Regions from separate parts of the Brevibacillus sp. BD137 genome, predicted to be linked through region 2. Evidence: riboswitches for the same ligand, from Rfam matches in the RefSeq annotation. Region 2 holds a riboswitch; each other region holds the start of a gene.
What was found. A riboswitch is a leader RNA that binds a small molecule or an ion and turns the genes downstream of it on or off. The one in region 2 is predicted to bind S-adenosylmethionine.

Region 1 (7,850 bases), on a different contig from region 2:
GCCAGGTGAAGATAACGGCTTGAAAGTCATCGTTGCTTTCCGTAACGGTCTGGCAAAACGTCTTGAATTTACCGAAGTGCCGATTATCGTTCATGATAAGGATGGCGATACTGTAGCACGTGTACACTTTACCCTGGAAAACATGAAGGTAGAAGCAAATAGCCATCGTATATGGGCATTTGATATTCCGTTCTCCTCCATTAAAAAGGAAGAGGTAAATCTGGCGGAACTGACTGCTTTTATTCCAAAAGCTCAGCAAAGAAAAAAAGAAAAAGCTCAGGTAGCACCTGAAGTGGAAGACAATAAAGGTTTGTTACAGTAAGGAGAAAACCCTTTTTGCCCATGGTGAAAAGGGTTTTGTTCTTTTCTAACGTTCCAAATATTGGCTAATCAGGGTTGCATGTCTCCCTTTTCATCCGCTATGCTAGGACGAGAAGATAAATACCTGAATTCCTTTTAGACTGCTGATTTTGCAGGGGAGAGAAGGAAGGACTGTTTTACATGAAAAAATCAGTGAACATGTCAGTAGCGACTGCGATAAGTGTCGCACTATTGATGGCAAACAACCAAACAATCTATGCTGCAGCACCACCAGCATCGAATGACTACTATTTAAGTAACCAGCTTCATTTGAGTCAGATTAGAGCTCAACAGGCCTGGTCAGTCGTAAATAGTAATGAACAGATTATCATCGCGGTGCTAGACTCTGGTGCGGATTATAGGCATCCTGATTTGAAGGACAACCTTTTGCCGGGTGTGAATCTGGTCAATCCCGGGGGATCGGCCCAGGACGATAACGGACATGGAACAGAAGTAACTGGTGTACTGGCTGCTAGCGGGAATAATAGCATTGGTGTATCTGGTGTCTTGTGGAATGCCAAGATTTTGCCGATTAAAGTTTTGGCCAAAAATGGTGATACTACGGTCCAGACTCTTGCTAAGGGTATCAATACTGCCTTGGATCGTGGTGCCAAAGTCATTCTGATGTCTCTCAGCAGCATGTCCTACTCCAAAGAACTGGCGAATGCTGTGCAACGAGCGGAAAGAAGCGGAGCCGTTCTGATTGCAGCGAGTGGCAATGAGAGTAGCCGAGTGGCTTATCCGGCAGCTTATCCCACGGTGGTAGCGGTAGGGGCTGTAAGGAGTAACAATGAAGTGCTGTATCAAAGCAATACGGGACCTGAGCTTAACCTGGTAGCGCCCGGTTTCAATGTTTATACGACCAAGCTAGGGGGGAAATACGGTTCCTTTAGCGGTACTTCAGCAGCCGCACCACAAGTAGCGGGTGCAGCGGCTCTCATACTAGCTCGTCATCCCAAACTAAGTCCATTTGATGTAAGACAATTGCTTTATCAAACGGCTACGGATTTAGGGGAAAAGGGGTGGGACCGGAAAACGGGCTACGGGTTGCTAAATGTCGACAAGGCAGTTCGAACGTCCTTATCCTATGACTTTTTAGAGCCGAATAATCAGACGTACTCAGCAAAAGCGTTCCCGATCGAGTCTCAGATACGTGGAAATTTGGGACCAAAAGATACGATAGACTGGCTGAAGATGGACATCCCTTACGATGGGAAGGTCAGCTTTACAGCGTCAGTGACATCCGGTATTTCTTCCGCGATGGCAGCTACCTTTTACCCAGAGAATCGTGCGCCGATTACACAGTACTTCGGAAATGGGGATACGATAACTGTCCCGGTCAAAGCGGGGAAAATGAATATCCGGTTAATGCGTAACGGAGGGGTCAACAACGCTTTTACCTACGTGCTGACGAGTAAGTTTACCATCAATCCGGACCGTAACGAACCGAATGATACGCAAGAGACGGCAAGGCCACTCGTAGGCAACGAAATCAGTGTAACAGGCAATTTTCACGATGAAGGGGATCAGGATTGGTTCTCCTACTATGTTCGTGAATACGGGCATTTGGATGTCGCTGTTAGTCCTGATAACAAGCGTGTCGATTTATTGCTGAGTATTGGTAAACAAGAGCTCGGTAAAAAGATGGTTGTCTGGGACCCTACCTACGATAATGGAACAAAAGACAATCCGACAGAGCGCGTCCAAAAAGAAGTGTCACCAGGGAAGTATTACATCCGTGTGAGTGAGTACAATCGCAATGCGGTGAATGGCGAATATCAGCTGGATCTGGGATACACGCCAGTAAAAAAAGATTTTAATGAGCCGAATGACACCTATCAAACAGCGTCTCCGTTAAGCGGTGGGACAGTGATGTCAGGCACGATACCGACAGCTACCGATTCCGACTGGTTCCAATTTACTGTGAATAGTGAATCGTATGTCACGTTCCGAGCGCCGTACATTCCTGTCGATAGCGGCTTTCGTTTCGCGCTCTATAGCGACCGAAATATGAACTATGCGCTTGCTTCGACGAATGAGGTAGCGGAGCTGTCTAAGCGAGGAAACGATATTATCGGTTTGCGTTTGCAGCCAGGAAAATATTATGTACGCCTTAATAGTGGTACTTCGTTCAAATATGAATCGTACCGACTCACGGTGACGCAGCAGAAATTGATAGCGGGTTATCGCGATATTTCGGACCACTGGGCGCGCTCGGAGATCGTCAGACTTAGCTCTCGCGATATTGTAAATGGGTTTAATGATGCGTCATTCAAGCCGAATCAGGCAGTGACCCGTGCAGAGTTTGCGACGATGCTGCTTAAATCGATGCGTGCGACCGGTTCTAAGGTAGCGACTACCTACACAGGAAAAGCGACCTTCCGGGATATGCCAAAGCGGCACTGGGCGTATCACAACTTAGGTGTAGCTTATCAATTGGGAATTTTGAAAGGGTACCCGAAGAATGAAATGAAGCCGGATCAGCCGATATCGCGTGCAGAGATGGCGGTAATGATCGCCCGGGCACGTAATGTGTTGATGTATAATCACGGTACCTCGAATTATCGGGATGTGCCAACGAGTCACTGGGCTTCTCCTGCCATCGAGGCTTTGACATCGAGAAATTGGGTTAATGGGTACGGTTCTTCCTTTAAACCGAATGGAAGAGCAACTCGCGCCGAGGTAGTGGTGGTACTTTCAAAAGCCTATCAATTATAAGTAAAATTTTTCCTATTGACATCTCTGAAAAAAACAATTATTCTATTATCCGTAATGGATACTCTTATCCAGAGCAGGCGGAGGGACTGGCCCTATGAAGCCCGGCAACCGAGCTAGAGCGGTGCTAACCAGCAGAACGGACATCTGTTCTGGCCGATAAGAGGATGAAGGAAGCAAAAAACGCTCAAACCTTTTCCTCCTAAAAATTGGAAAAGGTTTTTTATTTGCGTTTACGTAGATAAAATCCTAACTCGGCTACCACACTATTTGTATGAGGTCAAAGGAGGTATTTTCTCATGGCTTTGCAAAAAGGTCGTCGTCTGTTTACATCCGAATCTGTAACTGAAGGACATCCGGATAAAATTTGTGACCAAATTTCCGACTCCATCTTGGATGCGATCCTCTCCAAAGATCCAAACGCTCGCGTAGCTTGCGAAACTTCCGTAACTACTGGTTTGGTTCTCGTAGCAGGTGAAATCACTACAAACACTTATGTGGATATCCAAAAGCTCGTTCGTGAAACCATTCGTGAAATCGGCTATGACCGTGCGAAATTCGGTTTTGACGCTGACACTTGCGGTGTTATTACTGCAATTGGCGAGCAGTCCGCTGACATTGCACTTGGTGTAGACCAAGCATTGGAAGCACGCGAAGGCAAAATGACTGATGCTGAGATCGAAGCAATTGGTGCTGGTGACCAAGGTTTGATGTTTGGTTTTGCTTGCAATGAAACACCTGAACTGATGCCACTTCCAATCAGCATGTCTCACCAATTGGCTCGTCGTCTGACTGAAGTACGTAAAAACGGAACACTTGCTTACCTCCGTCCTGACGGAAAAACACAAGTAACCGTTGAGTACGATGGCGACAAACCAGTTCGTATCGATACAATCGTTATTTCTACCCAACATGCTCCTGAAACAACTTTGGAGCAAATCAAGCAAGATCTGGTTGAACACGTAATCAAACCAGTTGTTCCAGCTGAACTGTTGGACGCTGAAACCAAATACTTCATCAACCCAACTGGCCGTTTCGTAATTGGTGGACCACAAGGGGATGCTGGCTTGACTGGCCGCAAAATCATCGTAGATACTTACGGCGGTTATGCTCGTCATGGCGGTGGTGCGTTCTCCGGTAAAGATCCGACGAAAGTTGACCGTTCCGGTGCTTACGCGGCTCGTTATGTAGCGAAAAACATCGTGGCTGCTGGCCTCGCAGACAAATGCGAAGTACAAGTTGCTTACGCAATTGGTGTAGCACAACCAGTTTCCATCGCAGTAGATACATTCGGCACAGGTACCATTTCCGAAGAAGCTCTGGTGAAATTGGTTCGCAAACACTTCGACCTGCGTCCTGCTGGTATCATCAAGCAGCTCGACCTGCGTCGCCCTATCTACAAACAAACAGCTGCATATGGCCACTTCGGACGCAATGACCTGAATGTTCCTTGGGAGCAAACAGACAAAGCAGAAGTTCTGAAGCAAGAGGCTGCTCAACTCTAATATTCGAAAGACATAAAAAGAGCCTGGTGTTGCTACTGGGCTCTTTTTCTTTTAGGAGCAGAGTCATCCAATTATTGGGTCAATTGTTGCACAGGAATTTGTATGACTGTGTCGAATCTCCTAGTGAGGAAGTAGAGGAGGGGTTTTTTTGCCGAACAGAAGGCTCTTCCTGATCGTGTTTCTTACTTTTTTGTTTTTTATAGTGGCTATTGGGTTCTTAGGCGAATCTTTTCTGGAAAAAAAGAATAAACAAGAAGTGCAACCTTTTCCCCAAGTGGATACGTCTATAAGCATAAGTGAGACAAAAAATGCTGAGCCAAACGTCACACCAACAGAAGAAGCAGTGGTTCAAACGAAAAAGTGGTATAACAATCAGGTTGTTGTTTTGACGTACCATCATGTCACGGATCAATCGAATCAGCGGTATGTCATAGCTCCTGATCAATTTGCCCAACACATGAAATTTTTGCATGATAATGACCTGAATCCGATTTCGCTGGAGGAGTTCCTGCGATTTATGGAGACGGGTACCTTACCGACTGAGAATGCTGTTTTGATTACGTTTGACGATGGGTATGAGAGTTACTACAAAGAAGCATTTCCGATCTTACGTACATACGGCTACCCTTCAGTGAACTTCGCGATTGCGGGGCGCTTAAGAGATGTAGCTGATCGAAAACGGGAGAATATGACGCCACCACTTACGCGTCAACAAGTTAATGAAATGATTCAATCGGGACTGGTTACAATCGGGTCCCATACGTACAGTCTGCATGAAGAGGAAGAAAGAAATGAGTGGGGCGATCTTGGCCCAGAAACAGCTCCGGTCTTTCTGAAGGACTTGCATCGTTTAGAGGACGAAAAAGAGTACAGGGACCGCCTCTTTGTGGATTTTCGTATATCTCGCGTCAGCTTAAGCGATTGGATGAAGCAAGAGATCGAAGTCATCTCGTTGCCGTTTGGATACACAAGTCCAATCGTACTGGAGACAGCTCGTGAAGCTGGCTACCGCTATGTGTTTACATCTAATCGTGGATTCGTAAAACAGGGAACAGATCCATTTGCCATTCCACGCAATGACATGGGACTGCGAGACGTAAAAGAAGAGCACCTCCAACAGTTGTTCACGAAGGCTAAAAATGAGTTTGAAGGAGAGCAATCATGAACAAAGCGATAGACATCAGCGTGCTGGACGGGGTGATCAAACGAACGATTGAAACCGTAGAAACGAGTAAAACCCAAATATTTGATATAGCTGAAAACGCCAGACAGCATGGCAACTCATTGAAGTTTGAATTACATGAACTTCGACAAGAGATTTCCAAAGTGATTCAAAAAGTCGATGCGCTTGAACTTGCATATCGCAAATCACGCAACAAGCTCGTCTTGGTCAGTCGCAATTTTCATATGTACACGGAGGAAGACATTCGGGTTGCGTATGAAGAGGCGAGCCGTATTCAGGTAGAACTGTCCATTTACCGCGAGCGGGAAAACAATTTGAAGCGCAGAAGAAATGATTTGGAGCGTCAACTACGTACTTTGGAAGAAACGATCGTCCGAGCAGAAAAGCTGGTTTCTCAAATGGGCGTCGTGCTTGGTTACTTGACGGGTGACTTAAGCAAGATAGGCGAGGCACTGGAATCGGCTAAGCAGCATCAGTTGATGGGCTTAAAGGTAATCCAGGCTCAGGAAGAAGAGCGCAAGCGTGTCGCGCGCGAGATTCACGACGGGCCAGCTCAATCGATGGCGAATGTCGTGCTGCGTTCGGAAATAGTAGAACGCATGCTGAAGAACGAACGCATTTTGGAAGCGCAAATGGAACTCCACGAGCTGAAGGAAATGGTACGCTTGAGCTTGGCGGATGTTCGACGTATTATTTTTGATTTGCGTCCGATGGCATTAGATGACTTAGGGCTAGTACCTACCTTGCAAAAATATATTCAAACATGCGAAGAGCGAATTCAGTCTTCCATCGATCTGGTAGTATTCGGTGTGGAGCCTCCTTTGCGCAGTTCGGTAAAGGCGGCGATCTTCCGGTTGGTTCAGGAATGTCTGAACAATGTGGAGAAGCACGCAGGCGCTACGACCGTACAAGTGAAGCTGGAATTTGTACAAGATTCGTTAAGCCTTGTCGTCAAAGACGATGGGGTCGGATTCGATCTGGAAAAACGCATGGCGAATGGCAACTCTTTTGGACTCTTGGGAATGCGTGAGCGTGTACAGCTCTTAGAGGGCAGTGTCGAGCTGCAATCCGCTCCGGGAGAGGGAACCAAGGTTATATTCCAAATACCGATAAAATTGTGACGTGATACGTAAATAAGTACTGGGGGATGAACCATGGATAAGAGACAGCAAGAACTCCGCATTGTGATTGTGGATGACCATCAATTATTTCGCGAAGGCGTAAAGCGAATATTGGAAATGGAAGAAGATTTCAAGGTCGTCGGGGAAGGTGCGGACGGAGGAGAAGCCACAGTATTGGCGGAAGAGCACAAGCCGGATGTCTTGTTGATGGATATTAACATGCCGAACATAAATGGCGTTTCTGCTGCAGAAAATGTGATTTCGGTAAGCCCTTCTACTCGTGTGATTATGCTCTCGATTCATGATGATGAGGGATATGTGTATCGTACACTCCGAGCTGGAGCGTCTGGCTACTTGCTGAAGGAAATGGGAACGTCAGACCTCGTTGACGCTGTGCGTGTAGTGGCGAGTGGTGGTGCATACATACATCCGAAGGTGACGGGAAAGCTGATTGAAGAATTCCGTCGTCTGAGCGAGCAGGAAGGGACGGCAGAGCGTAGCTTCTCAGTAGATGAATCGCAAGCCATCGATCCAAAAGTGATCGAATCACTTACCCGTCGCGAGCGGGAAGTATTGCAGCTGATGGCAGAAGGAAAAAGCAATCGTGCCATTGGGGAATTCCTGTTTATTAGTGAAAAGACGGTTAAAAATCACGTCAGCAGCATTTTGCAAAAGCTCAATGTTCAAGACCGGACACAAGCTGTTGTCATCTCCATTAAAAACGGCTGGGTGAAATTGTAGGAAGCGCTTCCGATTTGCACTCTGTTCAAGCTGTGCGGCATACCTTGGTATAGGAGGAGGTATGACCGTGATGGAAGAGCTGATTGTATGGCTTTTGGCAGCATTTGGCTGCTCCTCTTTGTTGGTAATGATCGCGGAGCACTGGACCAATCGGACGGATACCGCGAGCGAGCTCCCGCATGAGCATTATCGGTTGCTGGTGCGCAATTCGGAACAGGTGCTGGA
Region 2 (7,850 bases):
ATAACAGGGTAACCACAAAAACCATCATCACGGCGTACGTATGAAGGGAATGAAAAAGTAGATGGAAGCGATGACCTTTGTCCTTTTTGGTGCGACAGGAGATTTAGCCAAACGCAAAATTTTCCCTGCGCTTTTTACCTTATTTGTAGATCAAAAGTTGCCTGCTGCCTTTTCGATTATTGGTGTGGGGAGAAGGGCCTGGTCTGATGACGAATTTCAGGAATCTGTTCGCCAGTCTGTCCATGAATTTTCCCGTCGCGCCCAGATTGATTCCCGCGAGCTAGATGTTTTCTTGTCTGCTTGTCGCTATGCGGAAGTAGATGTCATGGAACCGCGTGCTTATGTAACGTTACATGATCTGGTCCTGCAAAGAGAGCAAGAGCTGCAGATTCCGCAAAACCGGATGTTTTACTTGTCAGTGGCCCCGCAATTTTTCGAGGGAATTGCAACCAATGTCAAAGACAGCGGACTGGGCTCAACGACAGGCTGGAAGCGTCTGATCATCGAAAAACCGTTTGGGCATGATTTGCAATCCGCGAAAGAATTGAATGAAAAGCTGGGAAAAGCATTTTCAGAAGAAGAAATATATCGCATTGATCATTACTTGGGGAAACCGATGGTGCAAAACCTCGAAGCTCTCGAATTCGCGAACCCGGTTTTCCAGGCTCTCTGGAACAATCAATACATCGCCAACGTACAAATTACGGCGAATGAAACCGTCGGCGTCGAGGACCGGGCTGGATATTACGAGCCAGCCGGAGCACTGCGGGACATGCTCCAAAATCATATGCTGCAAATGCTGATGATTATCGCCATGCAGCTTCCGAAGCGAATCACATCCGCCCATATCCGCGAAGAAAAACGCAAGGTGATGGCAGCCGTGCGCCCGATGAAGAAAGAAGAAGTCGGGAAACACGTGATTCGCGGTCAGTATAGCGCTGGACATATTCAAGGAACGTCTGTAGCTGGCTACAGGGACGAGCCTGGTGTCGATCCCGTTTCCATGACAGAAACGTATATTGCCACGCGTGTCTGGATTGATGACCCGTTTTGGGAAGGGGTACCTTTTTATATTCGCACGGGAAAAAGACTGCAAGAGAAATCAACCAGGATCGTCATTGAGTTCAAAAATCCGCACGAAAAGCTATATCAGGAGCAAAATGAAACGCCATCGCCAAATTTATTGATCATCAGTGTGAATCCGAACGAAGGTATTGCTTTGCAGGTAAATAGTAAGAATCCGACAAATAGCGGTAAGATTGAGCCGGTGACGGTAGATTTCAGTTCAGGGACAAAAGACGTGCCAGAAGCGTACGAGCTGCTCTTGTTCGATGCACTCCGAGGGGATTCCACTTACTTTGCGCATTGGGATGAGGTTCGGCTGTCGTGGGATTGGGTGACACCGATTTTGGAAGCCTTCGCTGAAAATTTGGTGCCGCTCTTTACGTACGAAGCAGGCTCATTCGGACCAAAGGCTGCAGAGCAATTGCTTGCAGCAGACGGATTCGTGTGGTGGCTGGATAAGGTCGAAGAACGACTGCCAGTCACTGCAACGAGATAGAAAAAGAAAAGGGAGCGGATGAGATGCGATTTGGCGTAATCGGAACGAACTGGATCACCGAGGAATTTATCCAGGCTGGTCAAGAAGTAGAAGGATTTTCTCTTCAGGCTGTTTATTCACGTACGATCGAACGCGCCAAGGAAATCGCGGACAAGTACCATGCTCCATTCGCCTATAGCAGCCTAGCAGAAATGGCTGCAAGCAAAAATATTGACGCAGTCTATATTGCAAGCCCCAACTCCTACCACGCGGAACAAGCGATCCAGTGCATGGACGCGGGGCTGCACGTATTGTGTGAAAAACCACTGGCTTCTAATGCGAGTGAGGTAGAAGAAATGATCCAGGCAGCGAAAAGAAATGACGTGCTGCTCATGGAAGCTGTCAAATCTACACTGTTGCCGAATTTTTTTGCGATACAAGACAACCTGCACAAGCTGGGAAAAGTACGACGTTTTATTGCTAGCAATTGCCAATATTCTTCGCGCTATGACGCCTACCGCGAAGGGAAGGTTTTACGTGCTTTTGATCCTGCTTTTTCAAACGGAGCCTTGATGGACATCGGTATTTATTGTCTTTATCCTTTACTCATCCTTTTTGGCAAACCAGACGTGATCAAAGCAGACGGAATCGTGCTTGATTCTGGAGTGGACGGAGAAGGCAGTATGTTGTTGAAGTATCGAGAGATGGATGCCATCATTAGCTTCTCGAAAATTACGACCTCCTATCAGCCAGCAGAAATTCAAGGGGAGGACGCTACGATGGTGATCGATCGAATCAACCATCTCAAAGAAGTGGACATTCGCTACAGGGACGGACGAACCGAGCAAGTAGCAAGGCCGCAGACCCCGAAGACCATGCATTATGAAATAAGAGAATTCCTACACTTGGCGAAGATCGGGGCCAGACAATCTGCAACGAATTCGCATGAAGTTTCCAAAATGGCCATGCAGGTCATGGATGAAGCGAGAAGGCAGATGGGGATTGTTTTTCCAGCGGATCGAAAAAAACAGTAGGCAAAAGGGAGGGCGTTTGGGATGAAAATGTATGATGTAACCGCCACCGTGTACGAAGGAATGACGGTGTATAAAAACAAGCCGGAAAAACAGCCGAAAATATGTACCGCTACCAACGGTTATGTAACAGAATCGAGAATCGACATGGACCTCCACTCGGGTACCCATGTGGATGCTCCCCTGCACATGGTGAATGCTGGTGATACATTTGAGAGTATTTCCTTGGAGAAGCTAGTGGGCCCTTGCAAGGTTCTCGATCTCACAGCGGTCGAGGACAGAATCACTCGCGCTGACTTGGAGAGCTTCGATCTTGCGCGAGGAGATTTTGTCCTATTTAAAACGAAAAACTCTTTTGAAGAGGCGTTCTCCTTTGAATTTATCTTTCTGTCTGAAGAAGGTGCGGAATATGTAAGTGAGCTAGGGGTGCGTGGCATTGGTACCGATGCACTTGGAATCGAACGCAGCCAGGAAGGTCACCCCACACATAAAAAATTGTTTGCAGCGGGAGTCATTGTCGTGGAAGGCTTACGGCTAGCAGAGGTCCCGCCAGGCGAGTATTTTCTGGTAGCTGCACCACTCAAGCTGGTCGGCACGGATGCAGCCCCGGCAAGGGTCCTATTGTTTGAAGGTTTACATAGTAATTTGTCTATTGAAACTGAATGACGAGGAGTGGGAAACAGATGCTCAGACGACCAGAGCGCGATGAATACGCTGCTTATTTTGACTATTACATTGGTCTTGTACCGGAGGGGGAGCTCCAAACGATCCTCACGCAGCAAGGAGAGAGGCAAGTCGCGTTCTTTTCGTCCCTTGCGCCCGAGCAAATTGATTATCGGTATGCGCCAGGCAAATGGACGGTTAAAGAGGTGTTGGGTCATCTCTTCGATACTGAACGCATCATGAGCTATCGCTTGCTGAGAATCGCGAGAGGAGATCGGACACCCCTCGTCGGTTTTGATGAGAATGCATTTGTCGAACACGGGTGTTTTCAGCTAAGAGATCTGTCTGATTTATTGGAAGAGTATAAGGCTGTCCGTGCTTCCACCATCGCGCAGGTGCGAGGAATCTCGCCAGAAGCGTGGTTGCGTACAGGAATTGCCAACGGAAACAAGCTATCTGCAAGGACATTGGCCTACGTGATTGCTGGACATGAAGCTCACCACACTAGCATTTTGAAAGAACGGTACTTCGGGTAAGGTAAAATCTGAGGGTAGTAGTGAGAATAGACAATTTCATAGGTGGAAACAGGTTCCTTAGGGCGTAACCAACTCGCCACAAGGATAATAGGGAAGCTCGGTGCAAATCCGACACGGTCCCGCCACTGTAAGAGGGGAGTCAGCGTCCAAAAAGCCACTGGTCTATCAAAATAGACGGGGAAGGCGACGCTAGGCGATGAACCCATAGTCAGGAGACCTGCCTGTTTCGACAACACTGATAGACCTACGGGAGATAGGGAGGTGTTAGAGATGGCTTGCGAAAAACAGCGAGTGGACAAGTATGCCCCTCCTTTTCTGGCATTTTCTAACGATCGTCACGGTCGTGCGGAAAATGCTCTTTTTATTTTGGGCAGAATAATAGAAGAGGAGGGCGAGCAATGATACAACTTTTTATTTGCCAATGGTGCGGATATGTTGAGGAAAAAGAGCAGCCTGAGGAGTGCCAGGAGGGCGTGTTTCATTGTGCTTGCTGCAGTATGGAAGAGGTAGAAAGCCTGTTCACCCACAACTGAAATCCTTGCCAAATCAGCTTGCAATCAGAAAAGAAAGAATTTTGTTGACGCTTGCCTTGGAATTTCTTAGAATAAAGCTCAACAGCATAAATAGTTCTTATCCAGAGAGGTGGAGGGTCTGGCCCGATGAAGCCCGGCAACCGTTGCATATTGCAACAAGGTGCCAATTCCTGCGAGACGTTTCGTCTCGAAAGATAAGAAGCGGGTTACTCCATTTGTAGATGAACCTTCTTCTTAGCGAAGAAGGTTTTTTTAATTTCATATTTTCTTTATCCAGAGAGGTGGAGGGACTGGCCCGATGAAGCCCGGCAACCGTCACGTATATTTTGTGACAAGGTGCCAATTCCTGCAGGACATATACGTCCTGGGAGATAAGGAGGGGGAGCATTAGCTGCTATCAAGCCTTCTTCTTATCGAAGATGGCTTTTCTTTTTATCTAAAATTTGGGGTATGGGGTGGTCAGGATGAGTGCAGAAGTAGTACGCGTGGGATTATTGGGATTGGGGACAGTGGGTGGGGGCGTAATCAAAACGATCCGTTCACAACAGGAGAAGCTGGCTTCTCGTCTGGGAAAACGAATTGAGATCGTCAAGGCATTGGTGCGTGACTCGGAAAAAGAGCGGGCGGTTCATGTCGACCCATCTTTACTAACGACAGATTTTGAGGATGTATTGAGAAGCGATGTGGATATCGTGGTGGAGGTCATGGGCGGTGTAGAACCTACCTATGGCTACGTACGTGCTTTGATCGAAAAGGGCTGCCATGTGGTAACCGCCAACAAAGAGCTCCTGGCGAAAAAAGGAACAGAGCTAGTCGATTTGGCAAATCAGTATCAAGTGCATCTTGCCTATGAAGCGAGTGTGGCTGGGGGTATCCCGATCTTGAGTGTGCTCCGGCAGTTCCTACGTACGAACGATATCCAAGGTGTTCGCGGTATTCTCAACGGAACAACGAACTTCATTTTGACGAAAATGGAAGCAGAGCAGCTCTCCTACCAGGAGGTGCTCAAGCAAGCACAGGAGCTGGGCTATGCGGAAGCAGACCCTCGTTCGGATGTAGAAGGCTTTGATGCTATGTACAAATTGTATATCCTGGCACAGCTTGTTTATGGAGAATCGCTGCCTTTAGCGGATGTTGTTCGCAAAGGAATTGCAGATTTGTCAGCAGGTCACATTCGGATTGCAAGCGACTTAGGGTACCGGATCAAGCTGATCGCGCAGGCTTATCAAGACGAAAAAGGCATTCGACTATCTGTTGAACCAACCATGCTTCCGCTGAGCCATCCGTTGGCGCAAATCCACGATGCGTTTAATGCTGTCCAGCTATCCGGCAACATCGTTGGAGACCTGTTGTTTACAGGAAGAGGGGCAGGAGAGCTCCCTACAGCAAGTGCAGTCGTGGAGGATTTGGCCTATTTATTGACACAGCCATTCACGCCGCATCCTACCTGGAAAGAAAAAACGGCTGACAAAGCTGGAGGCACGGTGGACTCGGCAGAACCCGTCCTATGTTATCTGGAGGGCTCATGTCATACTGCGACGCCAGATCGGGTCTTGCATTTCCTTCAGCAGGCCGGGGTGAACGTGCATAAACTAAAAGTCCAATTCGATTTGGGAGGCGTCTTGCGCGCAGGGTTGATCGTGACGGGAATCAGTGAACAGCATGAGTCCTTATTGAAAAATGATTTTGGCTTAGAAGTGCGCTGCTTCCCTATTCTTGAATCTGCGTAAGGAAGAGGAACCATAAGAAGAAAAGCCGTATTTCCAGGAATCTGGAAACACGGCTTCTTTTATCAGGGGGCAGTCTCCACCGCCTTTGCACGTGGCTGCACACGCCCGTCACTTTGTATGTCGACTTGCTCAGAAATGGATTTAATGCGTTTTAACAGGGTAGCGCCGTTGCTTTCATTCATGGGTACAGCTTGTCCCAATTCTGCATGAAATGGAAACATCGTTAGCTCACAATCACCACTTTTGGAGCAGTTTGCTTGCAGGACCATCGTTTCCCAAGTCTTGGGTTCGTTTGAACGTGTGAAAATGAAATTGCCAAGACTGTACGCAATCCATTTGTCGTTGTATCTTTCAAAGCCTTGCAGTACGTGGGGATGACCGCCGACAATCAAATCTGCACCAGCATCGATGTAGGCACGAGACAGCTCCTTTTGATGATCGACAGGATAATCGGAGCGTTCTTTGCCCCAGTGTGCAATCACCACCACGAGATCCGCTTGGCTGTTCGCATCCTGGATCGCTTTCACTGCCAGTGTAGGATCATAGGAAGCGGCCATACCTGGTTGGGAATTCCCTGCAAACCAGCTCGTTTCGGGAATGACCCTGCTGAAGCCGAGAATCGCGATCTTGATGCCGTTCTTTTCTAGGAAAACAGGTGAATAGGCGCGGCTTGCATCCTTACCGGCACCGACGTATTCTATACGGTTTTCGTCCAAAGCGTCAAAGGTATCCAGCAATCCCGGAACGCCTTGGTCCATGGAGTGGTTATTGGCCAGATTCACCACATCAATCCCAGCGTTTTTCATGGCAGGAACAGCAAGTGGCGATGACTTGTAAACATACTCCTTGTTTTGAGCAGCAACACCTGTGTCGGTGATCGGGGTCTCCAAATTGGCAATGGTGATATCATCTTGCAAAAAGAGCGAGCTTACATGTTTGTATGGGTAGTCATAGCTATTTGCAAGTAAGGTTTTCTCAACGTTTCCTGACATCATGATGTCACCGACAAAGGTGAGCTGCACAGAAGACTTTTGGTTCGCTGTATTATCAGGAGCAGGCTGGGTGTTCGGGTTGGCATGTTCTCCATCCATGGCAGTTTGGAATAAGTAGTAGGTTCCGACTACGAAGATGGCCAACACGCTAAAGAGGAGCGTGCTCTTTCCCACACGTGCCCATTTTCTGCGTGAGCGTTTGCGCCGAGCATGTATCCGGCTTGATCTGTTCTCGTTCATTTTTCCCCCTTGTCTTTCTATCCTTACATAAATGAATTTTGATATCCTATAAGTAATACGAAAAAGGGGAGAAAAAAGGTGCGATTAACTTTTGATCATTTGGTTCATTTTGTACATCGGACTCCTCAGGAAGCAGCGGAGCAATTTTGCCAAGCGGGTTTTCATACGGTAGCTGGAGGGCGTCATGCGTCTTGGGGGACATGGAATAGCCTTAGTTATTTCGGGCTTTCTTATGTTGAGTTTTTGGCGGTTGAACACCAGGAGCTTGCTCAACAATCAGAGAATCCGCTCATACGTCAATGCATCGAGGATAAGGCAAAGGGAGAAGGATTCGGCCAGATTGCCCTACGGACCAACGAGATGGATGCGTGGGCAGAGCGCTTGCGAAGCCAAGGCTTGCAGGTTACTGGGCCTGTTGCGGGAAGTCGTACGCGTGATGATGGCACGACGCTTCGATGGCGGATGTTGTTCCTCGAAGATGCAGATAGTACTCTTCTCCCGCCCTTTCTCATTGAATGGTCGCAAACGGATGCAGAGAGAAGAGAAGATTTGACTAATCGCGGCATCATTGGCGCACATCCGAAC
Region 3 (7,850 bases), on a different contig from region 2:
GCAAACAATACCGCAATATAGTTAAAGAGCAACGTAGAGATGAGCAACGGAATGCGAAAGCGTGCTTCCATAAAGCCCGGCAACAACGCCCAGAACCCGCCAACCGCCATTCCCGCGAAAATACCCGCCACAATTTTGATCATTCCCGGCGCTGGCAAATAGATCGCGACTAACGCAGCACTGACGGCACCAAGCACCATTTGCCCTTCCGCTCCCAGGTTGAATACCCCTGCCCGAAATGCGAGGGAAAGACCCAAGGCAATCAGCATGATAGGTGTGGCTCTCGCTAAGGTAGACGTTAAGAAATAAAAACTGCCAAAGGCCCCTTTCCACATTTCCTGGTAGGTTCCCAAGATCGATTCGCCAACGGCAGCAATAACCAGTGCCCCGGTCAACAAACCGATGACGACAGCCAAGAACGGCTGAACCAATGACTTAGATAGCTCTTTGATTGCTGCCATGAATGCTTCCTCCCGCCATGATCACGCTGATTTTTTCTTCGGTTGCCTCCAGGCGTGACAGCTCTCCTGCGATTCTCCCTTTATACATGACCAAAATTCTGTCAGACAAGGCGAGAATTTCGGACAACTCGGAGGAGACGAGCAGGATCCCGTCTCCCTGATTGCGCTTTTCGATCAGCGCCTGATGGATGTACTCCATGGCACCGATATCCACGCCTCGCGTAGGCTCAGCTGCAATCAAAAACGGAGTTTCATGTCCCAACTCCCTTGCTACGATCAGCTTTTGCAAATTTCCACCTGACAGATTCCCTGCCAGCTCCTGCAATTGTCGGGAACCTGTTTTGATGGCAAACTGATCAACCCAGCCTTTTACGACTTGGCGGAATTTCTCCCGCAAAACGACGCCACGGCGGTTATAAGCAGGCTTTCGCTGATAGCCCATCAACGCATTTTCCTCGACGCTTGAGAGTTTGGCCGTTCCCCACAGGTAGCGATCCTCCGGAATATGTGCCAAGCCGGCATCTCGAATGGTGGCTACTGATTTGTTCGTCACATCCTTGCCACCTAACCGCACCGTACCCTCCTGTGCCGCTCGCAAACCACTGATCGCTTGTAGCAGCTCGGATTGTCCATTCCCGGAAACACCTGCGATTCCTACGATTTCCCCGTGGTGTACGGTAAAGCTGACTTGATCGAGCAGGGTCTGCTTTTCTCGAACCGCAAGATTCTCCACCTGCAACAAGGGGCCTTTTTCCAGAGGGACTCGTTCAGCTAGCTCCTGCAATTCTCGTCCGACCATCAATCTTGCCAAATCATCCGCATTTGTCTCATTCCGCGAAACCGTTCCCGTCACTTTGCCCCCGCGCAGTACCGTAATACGATCGGCTACCTCCATGACTTCCTGCAACTTGTGTGTAATCAAAATGACGCTCTTGCCGCTCTTTGCCAAGTTTCGAATCGTTTGCAGCAGGTCGCGTACCTCCAGCGGGGTAAGGACAGCAGTCGGCTCGTCCAACACGATAATATCCGCTCCCTGATACAGGACCTTCAGAATTTCGACCCGTTGCTGTTCCCCGATCGAGCAATTTGCTACCATAGCCTGCGGATGAATCGGAATGCGATACTGCTCACTCAGCGCCCGCACCTTTTCCTCTGCGTCCTTTCTGTTGAAAAAGCCTGCTTGCTTCGGCTCATATCCGATCACGATATTTTCAGTCACACTGAATTCTCCGAAGAGCATAAAGTGCTGGTGAACCATCCCGATTCCATTTCGAATCGCGTCCTCTGGTCCGCGAAAAACAACTGGCTTGCCGTTTAACACGATCTCTCCCGACGTCGGCTGCTCCATCCCGTACAGCATCCGCATCAGTGTCGTTTTGCCCGCTCCATTTTCCCCGACAATCGCATGGACCTCTCCTGCTGCCAGTGAGAACGACACCTTGTCGTTAGCGGTAAAATCTCCGTACTTCTTGGTCATGGCCCTCATTTCCAAGCGATCGGTCATTCCCACTCCCTCATTTCTGTACGTCCTTTTATGAAAATGGAAGACCGACTACACAGCCGTAGTCGGTCACATCCATCACTGTGCACAAGCTATAAATAAACGTTCAGTACCGAGAACCTTTTTAAAACTGGTCTGGTACTTTGCGGCTACCCGCTACAATCTCATCGCTGATCGCTTTCACTTTATCCACCACTTCTTGTCCAATAAAAGCGTTCAGCGGCGTCTTGCTTTCGTGCGTGACATAGGTTACACCAACACCTTTTTCCTTCAAGCCGTATGCCACAACACCTGGTTTGAACGTTCCTTCTACAAAGGTCTTCACGGTTTCATAAGCTGCCGCGTCAGTTCCTTTCAATTGGGACAGAACAATATGCTCTGGATCAATCGTCGTACGGTCAACGTCCTGACCTGCTGTGAAGAAACCTTTTTCCTTCGCCGCTTCGAAAACGCCGAGGTCGCCTACTGCTGCTGCACCGTTAATGAAATCAGCGCCTTTGGAAGCTTGGAGCAAAGCCAATTCCTTCGCTTTTGCCGGGTCAGTGAAGCTTCCTACATAGTTGACCATGAGCTCTGCTTTTGGATTTGTCGCTTTCAAGCCCTCTCCGAAGCCAACCGTCCATTTTTTCAACTGCGGAATATCAAGAGCGACAACCATACCCACTTTGTTCGTTTTCGTTGCCAAGCCTGCTGCTGCTCCCACCAGGTAAGCCGCTTCCTGCTCGCGGAAGGTAACACTGCGAACGTTTGGCAAATCCACTACCGTATCAATAATCGCAAAATTACGGTCAGGATTTTCGGTAGCTACTTTTTTCAATGCATCCTCTGATGTAAAGGAAGAAGTGATGATCAAATCATAATTTTCTGCAACAGCCACACGCAGATTTTCTTCAATCGCTCCATGGTCTGTAGATTCGATCGTTTTTACTTCTGCCCCCAGCTCTTGTGCAGCTTTCTTGGCACCCTCGTCCATTTGTTGGAAGAATGGATTGACACCGATTTTCTCAGGCAAAATCAAGGCAATTCGCTTTTTGGCCGCGCCCTCTTGTCCTGCTGCTTGTCCTCCTGGCTGATCTGCCGGTGCGCTTGTGCCAGTCGAGCACCCTGTTGCCAATACTGCGAATGTCGTTAATGCCAGCAATAACTTCTTCATGATGTATCTCTCCCTATCCGAACTTTACGTTTTTCTTTATCCTATTAGGTAATGTACGGCTTTTTACCTATTTTTTCAATACCATTTACGAATATTCTCTTATAAAATTAATTTATCGTTCGTTTATTCCTCCTCTTCTTTTACAAATACAACAAAAAAACTCTCCCCGGAGGAAGAGTTTGCGTACGAAGCCGTTCTCTTCCTCATCTGTCAAAACCATGGTACAGGTTTTGCAGGAATTGGCACCTTTCTGTTCATGCATAGACATGATCAGTGGTTGCCGGGCATCATCGGGCCAGTCCCTCCGCCGCTCTTGATAAGGTGGGTGAATATATTTAGTTACAATGGAATTCATTCTAGCAGAACGGTTCGAAAATGCAATTCTTTTTTCTCAATTCCAAACACTTCTACAAGTAAATAAAAGTTTAAAAAGTCATCTTTTCAGCACCGAGAAATTGGCGAGAAGCGCAACCTCTAATTTACGTGAAAGGTTTGCTGGAGGCGATGCGACAACGTATTCAGCTCGCCCAGCTCTTCCGTAATCTCACGCACTTTTTGATGCTGGTTTTCTGCTGTCGCAAACAGCTCTTCTAAGTTGGCTACGGATTCCTCGGTTACGGCTGTAATGGTCGACATCTCGATGGCAACCTCGCCGGAACGCACTTTTACCCGGTCCATGCTGGAGCTTACTTGATCAGCTGCTTCTAGGAAGGCCATCATACCAGCACGCACTGCTTCAATGGAGGCCACTGTTTTTACGGCCAGCTCTTGGCCTTTTGCAACAGACACTTCCCCACTGCTCATATGTTGCACCGCATTCTCACTTTCCTGGTGGAGTGACTTGAGAATGTCGGTAATTTCCTGTGTGGCTGTCGCGCTTTGTTCTGCCAGCTTGCGTACCTCATCCGCTACCACAGCAAATCCCCGTCCATGCTCGCCTGCACGCGCCGATTCAATCGCCGCATTCAGTGCCAAGAGATTCGTTTGTGTCGCGATCTGATTAATAGCGCCGACAATTTCCTCTACGCGATTCGCCTGCCGATTGAGCTGGTGAATCGTAGAGGCTGCTACATTGACTGCTTGCACAATTTGCTCCATCTGTGAGGACAGATCGTTCATCATCTGAACGCTTTCTGTCAGACGACGGTTGTTTTGTTGCGATTCTGTTTTCATTGCGTTGGTCTGCGATGTGACTGCCTCGATTTCCTGATCGATGGATTGAACCTCTTCTTCGATCTTCACCGTAGAATTCGCCTGTGATTCCATGCCGACGGCGACTTCCTTGAAGGCTACCATCATTTCATCTGTATTGCGCTTCGTACCTTCCGCATGCTCATGCACATGATCGCTTGTACGATCTAGCTGCTCCGTCATTTCCTGGATGTTCAAAAGCATTTCTCCCAGACGGCGCTCCTTCTCTTCCGCTTCCTGCCTTGCGTCGTGCGCTTTTTGCAGAGAGGCTTGTCCGGCGAGACAGAGATACGTTACGGCTCCCATCATCATGAGAATCGTGACAATACGCATAAGCAAATTGAGCTCCGAAAAATCGCCATCGAAGATCTGGTAGGTTCCTGTGTAGAACCCAATAACCGTGACAATGATTTGGGTAATTCCCGCTGTTACGACCAGCTTCCAATCCAAATACGCTGCTAAAAAGCCCATGACGATAAAAGCGAGGAAGGTGATCTCCTGGTAATCGGTAAAGTGATCGAATGAAATCGCATAAAACATGAGTCCAATTGCCACCAGGTAACGAATTACAAGACTATCCTTGCGAATGAAATAATACGGCGAAACAATTAAAGTGACCAGCAATCCCAAGGACGTCACTTTCCAGAAATTCACATCCACTTGGTAGGCAATGAGCCCCGCCATCCACAAATGATTCCATAGGATAAAAATCATAAAGCCTTCTTTGTCAGTTAAGGTATTGCGAATCAATTGAATCATAATTGCCCCCCTTTTCCTTTTTACTTATGTATCGGATTCTTTCCCCATTATATAGCCAAACCTTTGGCAAATTTGTGAAAAAAGTGAGAACAGCCAAAAACAATTTCGAATAGGCTATTACACAACTCTCGCGTACAGGAGGTAAACGGAGAAAAGTGGAACTTAATCAATTGCCAGCTACCGTGCTGACACGGACGATTAGCCGTCCGAACACCACGATTTACTATCCGCAATTGGCGGGATTAGCCAACCAGCAAGCGGAAAAAGATATCAACCGGGCGATTTATCAAACGGTTCAAGGCTTAATTCACGAGCAACAACGGGTCCAGGTACCGGGAAATACAGAAATGCAAGGAAGCTACGAAATCAAGACAAACGAACGCGGCATTTTCAGTGTTGTGTTGAGCAACTACGCCTATACACCGCAAATGGCTCACGGCATGACCTTCCTCGGTTCGATCACCGCTGATATCCAAACAGGCAAGCTGTATACGCTGCGGGAATTATTCAAGCCAGGAAGCGATTACGTCAAGGTGATTTCCGAAAACATCAAGCGTCAAATCAAAGAAAGAAACATCCCCACACTTAATGGCTTTACTTCGATTAAGCCCGATCAAGATTATTACATCGCCGACAAAGCACTGGTCATCTACTTCCAGTTGTACGAAATTACGCCCTACTACGTCGGTTTCCCCATGTTCCCCATTTCGGTCTATGAACTGGAGCCAATCATCAATGAAAAAGGTCCACTGAGCATCTTGTCCGCAGATTAAATGCACTGTACCGCCGTATTTTTCACCCAGGTGAGTGTCTTCTTTCATGACACTCGCCTGATTCTATTTGTGTCAGAAAATCCATAATTTCGCCATCGAATAAACGTTTACTTATATGTCCAGAACTGCTAGTATGTTATTGTACATATTTACTTAAGCAATAAGTGTACGATATATCGGACCAGCTTTCCTGGAGGTATATACTCATGCAATATTATGGTCATCGAATTAGCCAAACCGCAAGAATATTCAGCAAATCACTAAATGGGTCTATGGCTCCCATGGGATTATACAGCTCGCAATGGGGTATTATTCTTTGCTTGCATTATCGTGAATCGCTTACTCAGGTTCAATTGAGCAACTACCTGAATGTTGAAGCCCCGACGATTACCCGGACACTCACCCGTTTGGAAGAGATGGGCTGGATCATTCGCTCAGAGGGTGATGACAAGCGTGAGCGCTATGTGTCCTTGTCTCCGCAAGCAATCGAACGGTTCCCGGAATGGTTGGAGGCTGCAAAAGTGCAAGAAGAGCTGGCACTCCGCGGCGTTGACGAAGCAGAGCTCGCTATCTTTAACCGCGTTTTGAAGAAAATGAACGATAATTTACAGCCGTTGTAACAAATAAAAAATGACTTCGCCCAAAAGCAGTTTGGTGAAGTCATTTTTTGTTAGCCATTTTTCCGTGTGCTATGGATGAGGGTGTTAAGCTCTTGTTCCAATTGAATCAGTTCAAGCTGTATCTGTTGCTTTTGCAATTGTTTTTTCTGTTGCAGTACTTGTTTCTTCAAATCATTTGATTCTTTGTCATTCGCTTGTTTGTCTGTAGAAGCAGGCTGCTCCGGTTCCACCTGTCCAGTCGAACCTATGGCAGCTAAGAAAGTGCCAATCACTGCGATCCACCCCCCTACCGCTACCAACTCATTCGCTAGATTTTTTTCGATCATCCTTTTTCCCTCCGTTTTTGGGTTGATTCTCCTGTAAATTCTTTTTTATATCTTGAACACTATCTCGCAATTGAGCAATTTGCTGTTCAATTCGTTTGAACTGCATATCGTCATCATTGTCATTGCCATTTTTGTTTTTCCCATTGATTTGCTTGTTTAATTGAATGAGGGGCTGTATCAACTTGTCATTGTTGCAGGCAGGCTTTTGACTTAATTTGGTTGTTTTATCAATGGCAAGGATGACAAAGCCAAGCGAAATAATCCAAAGTGCTATTACAGCGGTATCGTCATCATCACAAAAAAACATAGATACCTCCATGCCAATAAAGGTCGTGGTTTGATTATTGGCCCTTCTACACAATACGCTTCTGCCTAATTCCTCGTGACACGGAACCACCACTTCCCTGATGTTGTTCTGTCATGAAAAAAGGCTCCCCACCAAGCACAAGGTGCCCAGCAAGAAGCCTATTGGTTATGAGCGTATTCGTTAGTGCATGCGTTTCGTAATATTGCGAGCCATCCAAACCCCAGCAGCTCCGGCCTGTGCCAGACCACGCGTAATTCCGGCACCATCCCCGCCACAGAATAATCCCTTGATTTCTGTTTCGAATTCCTCAGTCAGTTTCGGACGAGCCGAGTAAAATTTCGCTTCCACTCCATAGAACAACGTGTGCTCAGAAGCGATTCCCGGTGTTACCTTGTCCAGTGCTTCCACCATCTCGATCAAGCTTTTCATCGTGTTGTAAGGCAACACGAGTCCCAAGTCACCCGGTACTGCTTCCTTCAGAGTAGGCTCCAGGAAGCCTTCCTTAATACGCGACTCTGTGGAACGGCGACCGCGCAAAATATCGCCGTACTTTTGCACGATGACTCCACCGTTTGACAGATCATTTGCCCGCTTGCAAATTTCCCTCGCATACTCATTCGGCTTGTCAAACGGCTCTGTAAACGTATGAGATACCAAGAGCGCAAAGTTCGTATTCATCGAGCCCAGCGCTGGGTCTTTGTAAGAGTGCCCGTTTGCCGCCATAACGCCACTGTGGTTTTCCACAACCACGTGACCGGA
Region 4 (7,850 bases), on a different contig from region 2:
CCAATGGACGTCTTTTTGTTGATCCAATCCACCGTATGTACGCCGACTGTGCCAGCCAGACGTCCTTGGTACCAAATACCATAGTGGATGCCGCGATTATCGTTGTACTGATGAATCGTCGCTTGGATGAATTGGCGAGAATCCTCTACCTTCTTCGTATAATTCAGCCACGGCAGCCATTCCATAAGTTTCTCCCGGTTCGAATCCGTAAGCAAAAATAACTCCTCAGCATCAGCTACTTCTAATTGTTTCAGGTACGTATCTTCATTGGTGGCTATCTGTTGGATCGTTTGCATACGAATCTCCCCTTTTCTTGGATATTTTACTGGAAAACGCCAAAATGAGCAAAAAGCGCCCGCCAGCAACAATAGGCGAACGCATATAAAAATGTCTTTTACTTTTTGCTATTGCCGATCTCTTCCGGCTTGAAAATGCCTGTCTCCGTAACGATCGCTGTAATGTACTTCGCAGGCGTTACATCGAACGCAGGATTGTACACCTTGATATCGTCTGGAGCTACCTGTTTGCCCAAACCATGGGTAATTTCCTCGGCTGGACGCTCTTCAATCGGAATATCTGCGCCTGTCGGTGTGTCCAAATCGACGGAGGACAAGGGAGCTGCCACGTAAAAAGGAATGCCGTGAGCTTTTGCCAATACCGCTACCCCATACGTACCGATTTTGTTGGCGACATCGCCGTTCGCTGCTACGCGGTCTGTCCCTACGATGACAGCCTCTACTTTTCCTTGGGACATGACCATCGCCGCCATGTTGTCGCAGATCAGCGTTACATCAATCCCTGCTTGCTGCAATTCGAATGCAGTAAGACGAGCTCCTTGTAGAACAGGACGGGTTTCATCCGCGTACACCTTCAGGTTCCAACCGCGTTCCTTTGCCAAATAAAAGGGAGCAGTAGCCGTACCGTACGCTGCTGTAGCCAATGCCCCTGGATTACAGTGCGTGAGAATTCCCATACCGTCATGCAACAGAGTGAGCAGATGCTCCCCGATGGTCCGGCATACTTCAGCGTCTTCCTTTTGAATCGCCAATGCTTCATCGAGTACTGCCGCCTTCAACTCGGCAATCGACGCACCGCTTGCTTTTTCAACACGAGCCTTAATGCGATCCAATGCCCAGAACAGATTCACTGCTGTCGGACGGGACGAGCCCAGGTAGTCTGCCTGCTGGTTCAATTCCTGCCAAAAATCGTCGTAGTTACTCGCTTCACTGCCACGAATGCCCAGGTAGAGCCCGTAAGCTGCCGCCATGCCAATGGCTGGTGCGCCACGTACTTCCAAGCGTCGGATGGAACCCCATACTTGCTCGGAGGTGGTCAAGTTCAAATAGATCGTTTCTACTGGCAGACGCGTCTGGTCAAGCAAGACCAATGCGTCATTCTCCCACTTTACAGGTGCCAATTGAGTGCTGGTTGTCATACTGCTGTAGCCTCCTGGTAGTAGCGTTCAGTTATTGTGCGTACGATGTCCGTGATATCTGTCGATTCCTCGATGCCGCCGCGACCGAGAATCAGCGCTTCTCCAATCGTGAGTGCCAGACGCTCTGCTTCTGCGCGAGTCTGGTCGTCTTCGATGGCATTCAGGTCCGCTACGCCTGCCAAGCCAATGACACGACGCAAGATTTTGCATCCGGCATAGCCTGCTGTATCCTGAATCAGGCGCTTCACGTAGCTTTGCCACAGTCCTTCGACATGGGCGCTGCGCTCTTTGGCGTGCTTGTGCCAGAGTTGAACGAATTGCGAAACGAATTCATTCCAGACATCCTCGACTGTTTCCAGTAAGTATTCGCGGTACGCTTCCCGTTCTCCTTGATCTTTTTGCAGACCGTGCTGTCCTGCGTAGTTGAGCAGCAGATTGGCTATAATCGCCCCAATGTCAAAGCCGATTGGGCCGTAGTAAGCGAACTCTGGATCGATTGCTTTTAGGCTGTTTTCCGTGATGAAAATACTTCCGGTATGCAAGTCACCATGCAGCAGTGCCTCCGAGCGCGTAAGGAAATCGTATTTCAGCTTGGCGATTTCCAGCTTCAGCGGCCTGTTGTTCCAGATCGCCTCGACTTCGCGGCGGATCAACGGGTTGAAGTCGTTAGTAGGCGCATTTTCATACGGATCGGTAAAGACGAGATCTTCTGTGATTTTGCATAATTCTGGATTTATGAATGTTCCGACTAGCGTTTTTTTATCGTATGGATGTGCGCCCAGATCGGATGTGAAGAACAACGTTTGCGCGAGAAAACGGCCAATTTGTTTCGCGAATAGCGGATACCGCTTTCCTTCGATCAACCCTTTACGCATGATGATGTGGTCCCCGACGTTTTCCATGACGGTCAACGCAAGTTCCCCATCGAAATGATACACCTGTGGCACCAAGTCCGGAACGTATTTGTGCTGAATCCGGAGTGCCTCGCTCTCGATGCGAGCCCGATCAATCGTAAGCGGCCAAGATTCCCCCACAACGCGGGCAAAAGGCAGTGCTTGCTTAACAATGACGCTCTTACCCGTTGCTGGCTCTTGAATGTCAAAAACCAGATTGAGGTTGCCATCCCCGATTTCTCGGCTGGTCAGCTCTGCTCCTTCGCTAAAAAGACTCGGTATTCCCTTTACGTACTCTACTGCTTCCTGTTCAGTCAATGCGCGATATGCCATGATTCCAAAACTCCCCTCTACGTATTTTTCCTCTATCTCTACTTGTTTTGTTTGTGTCCCAAGAGTATTAGAAAACTGGGCTTCGCCAAGCTTTTTGGTGAAGCCTTCGTTGCACGAAAAAAGACCTCTTTTCCCGAAGAAAAGAGGTCGCTGTCGTCACGTGTAAGAACCGTGTTGATGTCCCCCTTATCTTCCAGACCACTTTTGTTTCTGCAGGAATTAGCACCGTGCATGTCGCCTGTTAATCAGTCGCTTTCTCGCGTCTGAATGGCGTCATGTCGGTTGCCGGGTATCATCGGGCCAGTCCCTCCACCTTCTCTGGATAAGGTATCCAAAACGTATTCGGTTTTTGATTTAGTTTGAATCATACAACCAACGCTTCCACGATGTCAACACCCTTTTGTGCAAAAATTCGCACCTTGCTATCAATAGCTGTATGGTGTTCCGGATGCCGCAGGTCGCTCCCAATTCCACCAGTCTACCTTCCCTAAAAACGCTGCTGTTATCGACTTTTCTGCCTTGAGCTTCAGCAGTTCTTTCGTAGGTCCGGTGAGTCCTCCAGACCACTTTCCCAAGCCCTTCACACCCTTTCACCCCTTGCCACGAAGGAATTGTAAAAAAGTTTCATCTTCGTCTCATTTTTCTAATAATCTCCTGCACATTCTCTGCAAAAACAAGGATTGACTCCTGACAATGAACGTCATATCATGGGGGAAACGAATAACTCTTATCGCGAGCTGGCTGAGGGACTGGCCCTATGATGCCCGGCAACCGGCGCTATACCATGAATCGTACGCTCATCATGCGTACCTTGGATAGCGAAACGGTGCTAATTCCAACGGATAAGAGTCGAGATCGAGCAATTTGGGCTCGTTTCGGCTACTGACCCGAGAGATGAGAGGAGACGAGACGCTTTCATAGTCGACAACCGCCTCCCCGCTCAATGGGGAGGCTTTTTTTATTAATTCAAGGAGGATTTGACGTACCATGAGTGAACAACGTATCCTCGTCACCTATCTCACACAAGCAAAAGACTTGAACAAAAAAGCGCAAGCCATTGCTGTCGGCATGACAGTCGGTTCCTGGACGGACCTGCCGCTTGCCAAGCAAGCTGAACTAGCGCCATATCTCGGTGAAGCTGTGAGCGCGACACCGATTACGACACTGGAAAACGGAGAAACACGCGGTCTGATTACCGTTAGCTATCCGACTCGCAATTTTACAGCGGACATTCCATCCTTGTTAACCGGAATATTCGGCAAACTATCGATGGATGGCAAAATCAAGCTCATCGACATCGTTTTCCCTGAATCATTCCTACAGGCTTTTCCTGGACCGAAGTTCGGCATTGATGGTCTGCGCGAACGTTTAGGGGCACATAACCGTCCGCTCTTGATGAGCATTTTCAAATCGTGCCTAGGTCTTCCTTTCGACGATCTGAAGACGCAATTCCGAGCACAAGCCTTGGGCGGAGTCGATCTCGTGAAAGATGACGAAATCTTCTTTGCAGATGACCGTGCTCCTTTTATCGAACGGATCAAAGCGTTCAAGCAGATCGCACAGGAGACCGAAGCTGAAACTGGCAAGCCCGTCCTCTATGCAGCCAACCTGACTGGACCTGTGCATGAGCTGAACGAAAAAGCGAAGCGTGCGGTAGAGGCGGGTGCTGACTGCCTCTTGTTCAACGTGCTGGCCTTTGGCTTCGATGCCCTGCACCGTTTGGCAGCCGATCCTGACCTACACGTACCAATCATGGCGCATCCAGCATTGGCAGGCGCCTACTATCCATCACCTGATTACGGCATCGCCACCCCGCTTCTACTCGGTACGTTGATGCGTGTAGCTGGGGCAGATTTGGTGCTCTTCCCATCCCCATATGGCAATGTCGCTCTGGACAAAACAGAAGCGTTGCAGCTCGCGAAGCATTTGACAGATCCATTGAATGGTGTACGCCGTTCCTTCCCGGTTCCGTCTGCCGGCATTCATCCGGGGCTGGTTCCACAGCTTTATCAAGACTTCGGACTCGATCAAATCGTCAATGCAGGAGGCGGAATCCACGGTCATCCCGGTGGAGCAACCGCAGGAGCGAAAGCATTCGTTGCTGCGATTGATGCAGTCACCGCAGGCCGAACATTGGAAGAAGCCTCCTCGGAATCACAAGAACTGGCGGTCGCCCTGGAAAAGTGGGGTGGCGCGCGATGAGTAAGAAGCTCGTCCTGTTCTGCGATTTCGACGGAACGATTACCGAAAAAGACAACATTGTAGCGATTGTCCGCAAGTTCGCTCCCCCTGAGTGGGAAGCCTTGACGGAGCAAATCCTTTCGCAAAAAATAAGCGTTCAGGAAGGGGTTGGCAAGCTGTTTCAGCTCTTGCCCTCCTCCTTGCGCCAGGACATTATTGATTTTATTGTCCATGAAGCGACCATTCGCCCGGGATTTGCTGAATTTGTGAGCTATTGCCGCGAAGAAGGCATCGAGCTGTTGATCACGAGTGGCGGCATCGACTTTTTCCTGGAGCCTATCCTGGCACCCTTCGATCTTACCGATGTACCGATCTACTGCAATGGCAGTGATTTCAGCGGAGAGCGCATCACCATTACGTGGCCAAACGCTTGCGATGAACATTGCACGAACGGCTGCGGCATGTGCAAGACGACCATCATCCGCCGTTACGATCCAGCAACCCATTTCCGCATCGTCATCGGCGACTCCATCACTGATTTGGCTGGAGCCAAAATCGCTGATTATGTGATTGCCCGTTCCTTCCTTGCTGACAAGGCAGAAGAGCTGCAATTGCCGCATAGCAAGTTTGCCACATTCCACGATGTGATTCGTATTTTACAGCAAATCCAACAGGAGGTCGTCTAATTCATGATTGCAACACTCGAACAACGTCTGGATGCCTTTCGCCGTCTGGATGACGCCAAGCTGACATTTGCCCGCCGGGACTGGTTTCCCGGCACCAGTGGCAATCTCTCTATTAAAATACAAAACGATCCCTTGCAATTTGCCGTAACGGCAAGCGGCAAAGACAAAACAAAGCTGTCCCCCGAAGACTATCTGGTCGTGGATCAAGACTCGCGTCCAGTGGATGAAACTGCTCTCAAGCCTTCCGCGGAAACGCTCATCCACGCCGTCGTCTACAAAACGTTCCCGAAGGCAGGGGCATGCTTCCACGTCCATACCGTATGGAATAATCTCATTTCCGAGCTGTACTTTGGACAACGCGCTTTTTCCATCCAAGGACAAGAGCTGATCAAGGGACTCGGAATCTGGGAAGAAAACGCGCGCATTACTGTTCCGATTGTTGAGAACTTTGCCGATATTCCGACCTTGGCTGCCGCCATTGAAAAAGTAATCACACCAGAAGTTCCCGGCGTACTCATCCGTAACCACGGTATCTACACGTGGGGCGGCAATGACTTCGAGGCCAAGCGCCATCTGGAAGCTTTTGAATTCCTATTCGAGTATCACGCCCGCTGGCTGCAATTGCGCCAAGCAGTCGTGTCCACTACAACCACCAATTAAGGAGGAATAAACGATGGCACAAATTCGTTTTCACGACAACAATGAGTACATCTCCGCACCCGAGGAAGTTGTCTCCTTCCTGGATACCCAAGAGATCATTTACGAAAAATGGGGCGTGGATCGCCTTGATCCAAAGCACCGTGATAACTACAGCCCAACAGACGAGGAAAAACAAGAGATTCTCGACACCTTTAAGCCGGAAATCGATGCGATCAGCCAACGTCGCGGTTACTTGACAGCAGACATTATCGTCCTCTCTGACAAAACGCCTAACCTCGACGAGCTGTTGGTAAAATTCAAGGGCGAGCATCACCACACCGACGATGAGTGCCGCTTCTGCGTCGATGGTCACGGTATTTTCGCCATCAAAGGGAAAGATGGTCGCTACTTCGACGTTGAGCTGGAGCCAGGCGATCTAATCTCCGTACCACCGAACTACCGCCACTACTTCACCCTGATGGACGACCGCAAAATCAAGGCGATTCGCCTGTTTGTCACTCCTGCAGGCTGGGAAGCGATCTATTAATAACGAACCCCCTTGGCATTTACTAATCGCCAGGGGGTTTTGTCTTTCACCCTTCACTTTATGACGCCATTTCCCTTGATCGATACGTCTGGCTTGATTTCAACTTTAGCATTGGAAAATGCCTTCGCCCAATCATCCTCTACCTTTTTGTACTCCTTATATTCATAGGCCCGAGCATAGAGACCGAACCCAAACGGGTCTACACCGATTTCCTGGCATTTCTTGATTAGTCTCATGTACTCCTTCTGTAACTCGTCACCGATCATTCGCTCCATCTTTTTGTAGTCCTTTTGCATGTCGTACGGAAACATTCGCTCTGATATGGACACTCGCAGCCTGAAATGAACGTCAAAATGAAACCGACCGTTCTGATAGGATGTTTTTACTTTTTTTTGGACGCCTTTGATAAAAAAGCTGATCCTGTCTTTCGTAATTTGATTTTGATCGTTCGGCTCTTTAATCGGGATGGTGACGGATAATTCCCCTTGTTTTTCATAGAGCAGCGTTTGCAAAAGAATCGTATCCCGGGGTTCTATCGTGCTTGCGTACGTTCCATTATTTTTTAACAAAGCCGTCCCCGTTACCTTGACCGCCCGCTTTTCTTTCTTCAACTCAGTCAAGCTAGGTGTCATCCCTTTTTCATACACTTGCCGATGGAGCTCCTGCGCCCTCGTCTTTACCGTCAGATTTCTTTTATTGGCTGTGTCAATTAGCGTTGTTACATGAATGGACAGACGAGGCTTGTCCTTTGGTTTATAATCAAACAGCTCATGCAACGGACCATCAAGCATAGCCATGCGGGCGTTGACACTGAACTTTGCATCCCGAAAAACGACATCCAGCAACCGAAACCAGTCCGGGTGAGCCAGCAGCTTTTTCCCAAACACAAGCACCTGGATTTTGCCTGCTTGGGTCAAGCCTGTTACTCGCTCGTCAAAGCCCATTCTCGACTCTCTAATCGTCGATGACCGGATACCGTATTCCTCAGATTTTTCCTTTGCCTCCCGACTGAACACAGGGCTTGAGATATAGTAGAGAAGCTCGTTTTTTTCGCTCAAATCAATTCCGACCATGAGCGATAAAGTGGCATCCTCCAAATTGATTTGATCCCTGCAACCTGCCAACACGGTTACGAG

Region 1: it holds a riboswitch for S-adenosylmethionine, as region 2 does, so the genes downstream of both, metK (methionine adenosyltransferase) here and ODZ53_RS02040 (homoserine dehydrogenase) in region 2, are expected to answer to the same signal.
Region 3: it holds a riboswitch for S-adenosylmethionine, as region 2 does, so the genes downstream of both, ODZ53_RS07985 (BMP family lipoprotein) here and ODZ53_RS02040 (homoserine dehydrogenase) in region 2, are expected to answer to the same signal.
Region 4: it holds a riboswitch for S-adenosylmethionine, as region 2 does, so the genes downstream of both, ODZ53_RS28440 (2,3-diketo-5-methylthiopentyl-1-phosphate enolase) here and ODZ53_RS02040 (homoserine dehydrogenase) in region 2, are expected to answer to the same signal.

The regions. Positions count from the first base shown of each region.
Region 1 is NZ_JAOTNO010000003.1:69,428-77,277, reverse strand. Features, by position in the region: gene ODZ53_RS07075 (SLAP domain-containing protein) at 1-322, shown strand, start outside; gene ODZ53_RS07070 (S8 family peptidase) at 502-3,078, shown strand; SAM riboswitch class I at 3,140-3,241, shown strand; gene metK (methionine adenosyltransferase) at 3,375-4,580, shown strand; gene ODZ53_RS07060 (polysaccharide deacetylase family protein) at 4,729-5,745, shown strand; gene ODZ53_RS07055 (sensor histidine kinase) at 5,742-6,884, shown strand; gene ODZ53_RS07050 (response regulator) at 6,918-7,625, shown strand; gene ODZ53_RS07045 (glycosyltransferase family A protein) at 7,687-7,850, shown strand, end outside.
Region 2 is NZ_JAOTNO010000001.1:364,667-372,516, reverse strand. Features, by position in the region: gene zwf (glucose-6-phosphate dehydrogenase) at 62-1,561, shown strand; gene ODZ53_RS02065 (Gfo/Idh/MocA family protein) at 1,585-2,574, shown strand; gene ODZ53_RS02060 (cyclase family protein) at 2,596-3,237, shown strand; gene ODZ53_RS02055 (DinB family protein) at 3,255-3,770, shown strand; cobalamin riboswitch at 3,804-4,009, shown strand; gene ODZ53_RS02050 (hypothetical protein) at 4,041-4,172, shown strand; gene ODZ53_RS02045 (hypothetical protein) at 4,169-4,303, shown strand; SAM riboswitch class I at 4,398-4,504, shown strand; SAM riboswitch class I at 4,570-4,681, shown strand; gene ODZ53_RS02040 (homoserine dehydrogenase) at 4,768-6,033, shown strand; gene ODZ53_RS02035 (CapA family protein) at 6,096-7,265, opposite strand; gene ODZ53_RS02030 (VOC family protein) at 7,344-7,850, shown strand, end outside.
Region 3 is NZ_JAOTNO010000003.1:279,669-287,518, forward strand. Features, by position in the region: gene ODZ53_RS07975 (ABC transporter permease) at 1-461, opposite strand, end outside; gene ODZ53_RS07980 (ABC transporter ATP-binding protein) at 436-1,965, opposite strand; gene ODZ53_RS07985 (BMP family lipoprotein) at 2,087-3,115, opposite strand; SAM riboswitch class I at 3,316-3,438, opposite strand; gene ODZ53_RS07990 (methyl-accepting chemotaxis protein) at 3,590-5,065, opposite strand; gene ODZ53_RS07995 (DUF3298 and DUF4163 domain-containing protein) at 5,221-5,838, shown strand; gene ODZ53_RS08000 (MarR family winged helix-turn-helix transcriptional regulator) at 6,045-6,458, shown strand; gene ODZ53_RS08005 (hypothetical protein) at 6,509-6,784, opposite strand; gene ODZ53_RS08010 (hypothetical protein) at 6,759-7,091, opposite strand; gene ODZ53_RS08015 (NAD(P)/FAD-dependent oxidoreductase) at 7,272-7,850, opposite strand, start outside.
Region 4 is NZ_JAOTNO010000023.1:43,891-51,740, forward strand. Features, by position in the region: gene ODZ53_RS28420 (GNAT family N-acetyltransferase) at 1-296, opposite strand, end outside; gene mtnA (S-methyl-5-thioribose-1-phosphate isomerase) at 395-1,435, opposite strand; gene mtnK (S-methyl-5-thioribose kinase) at 1,432-2,661, opposite strand; SAM riboswitch class I at 2,845-2,990, opposite strand; gene ODZ53_RS28435 (hypothetical protein) at 3,087-3,245, opposite strand; SAM riboswitch class I at 3,386-3,562, shown strand; gene ODZ53_RS28440 (2,3-diketo-5-methylthiopentyl-1-phosphate enolase) at 3,649-4,863, shown strand; gene ODZ53_RS28445 (2-hydroxy-3-keto-5-methylthiopentenyl-1-phosphate phosphatase) at 4,860-5,528, shown strand; gene ODZ53_RS28450 (methylthioribulose 1-phosphate dehydratase) at 5,532-6,188, shown strand; gene ODZ53_RS28455 (1,2-dihydroxy-3-keto-5-methylthiopentene dioxygenase) at 6,202-6,714, shown strand; gene ODZ53_RS28460 (Ger(x)C family spore germination protein) at 6,768-7,850, opposite strand, start outside.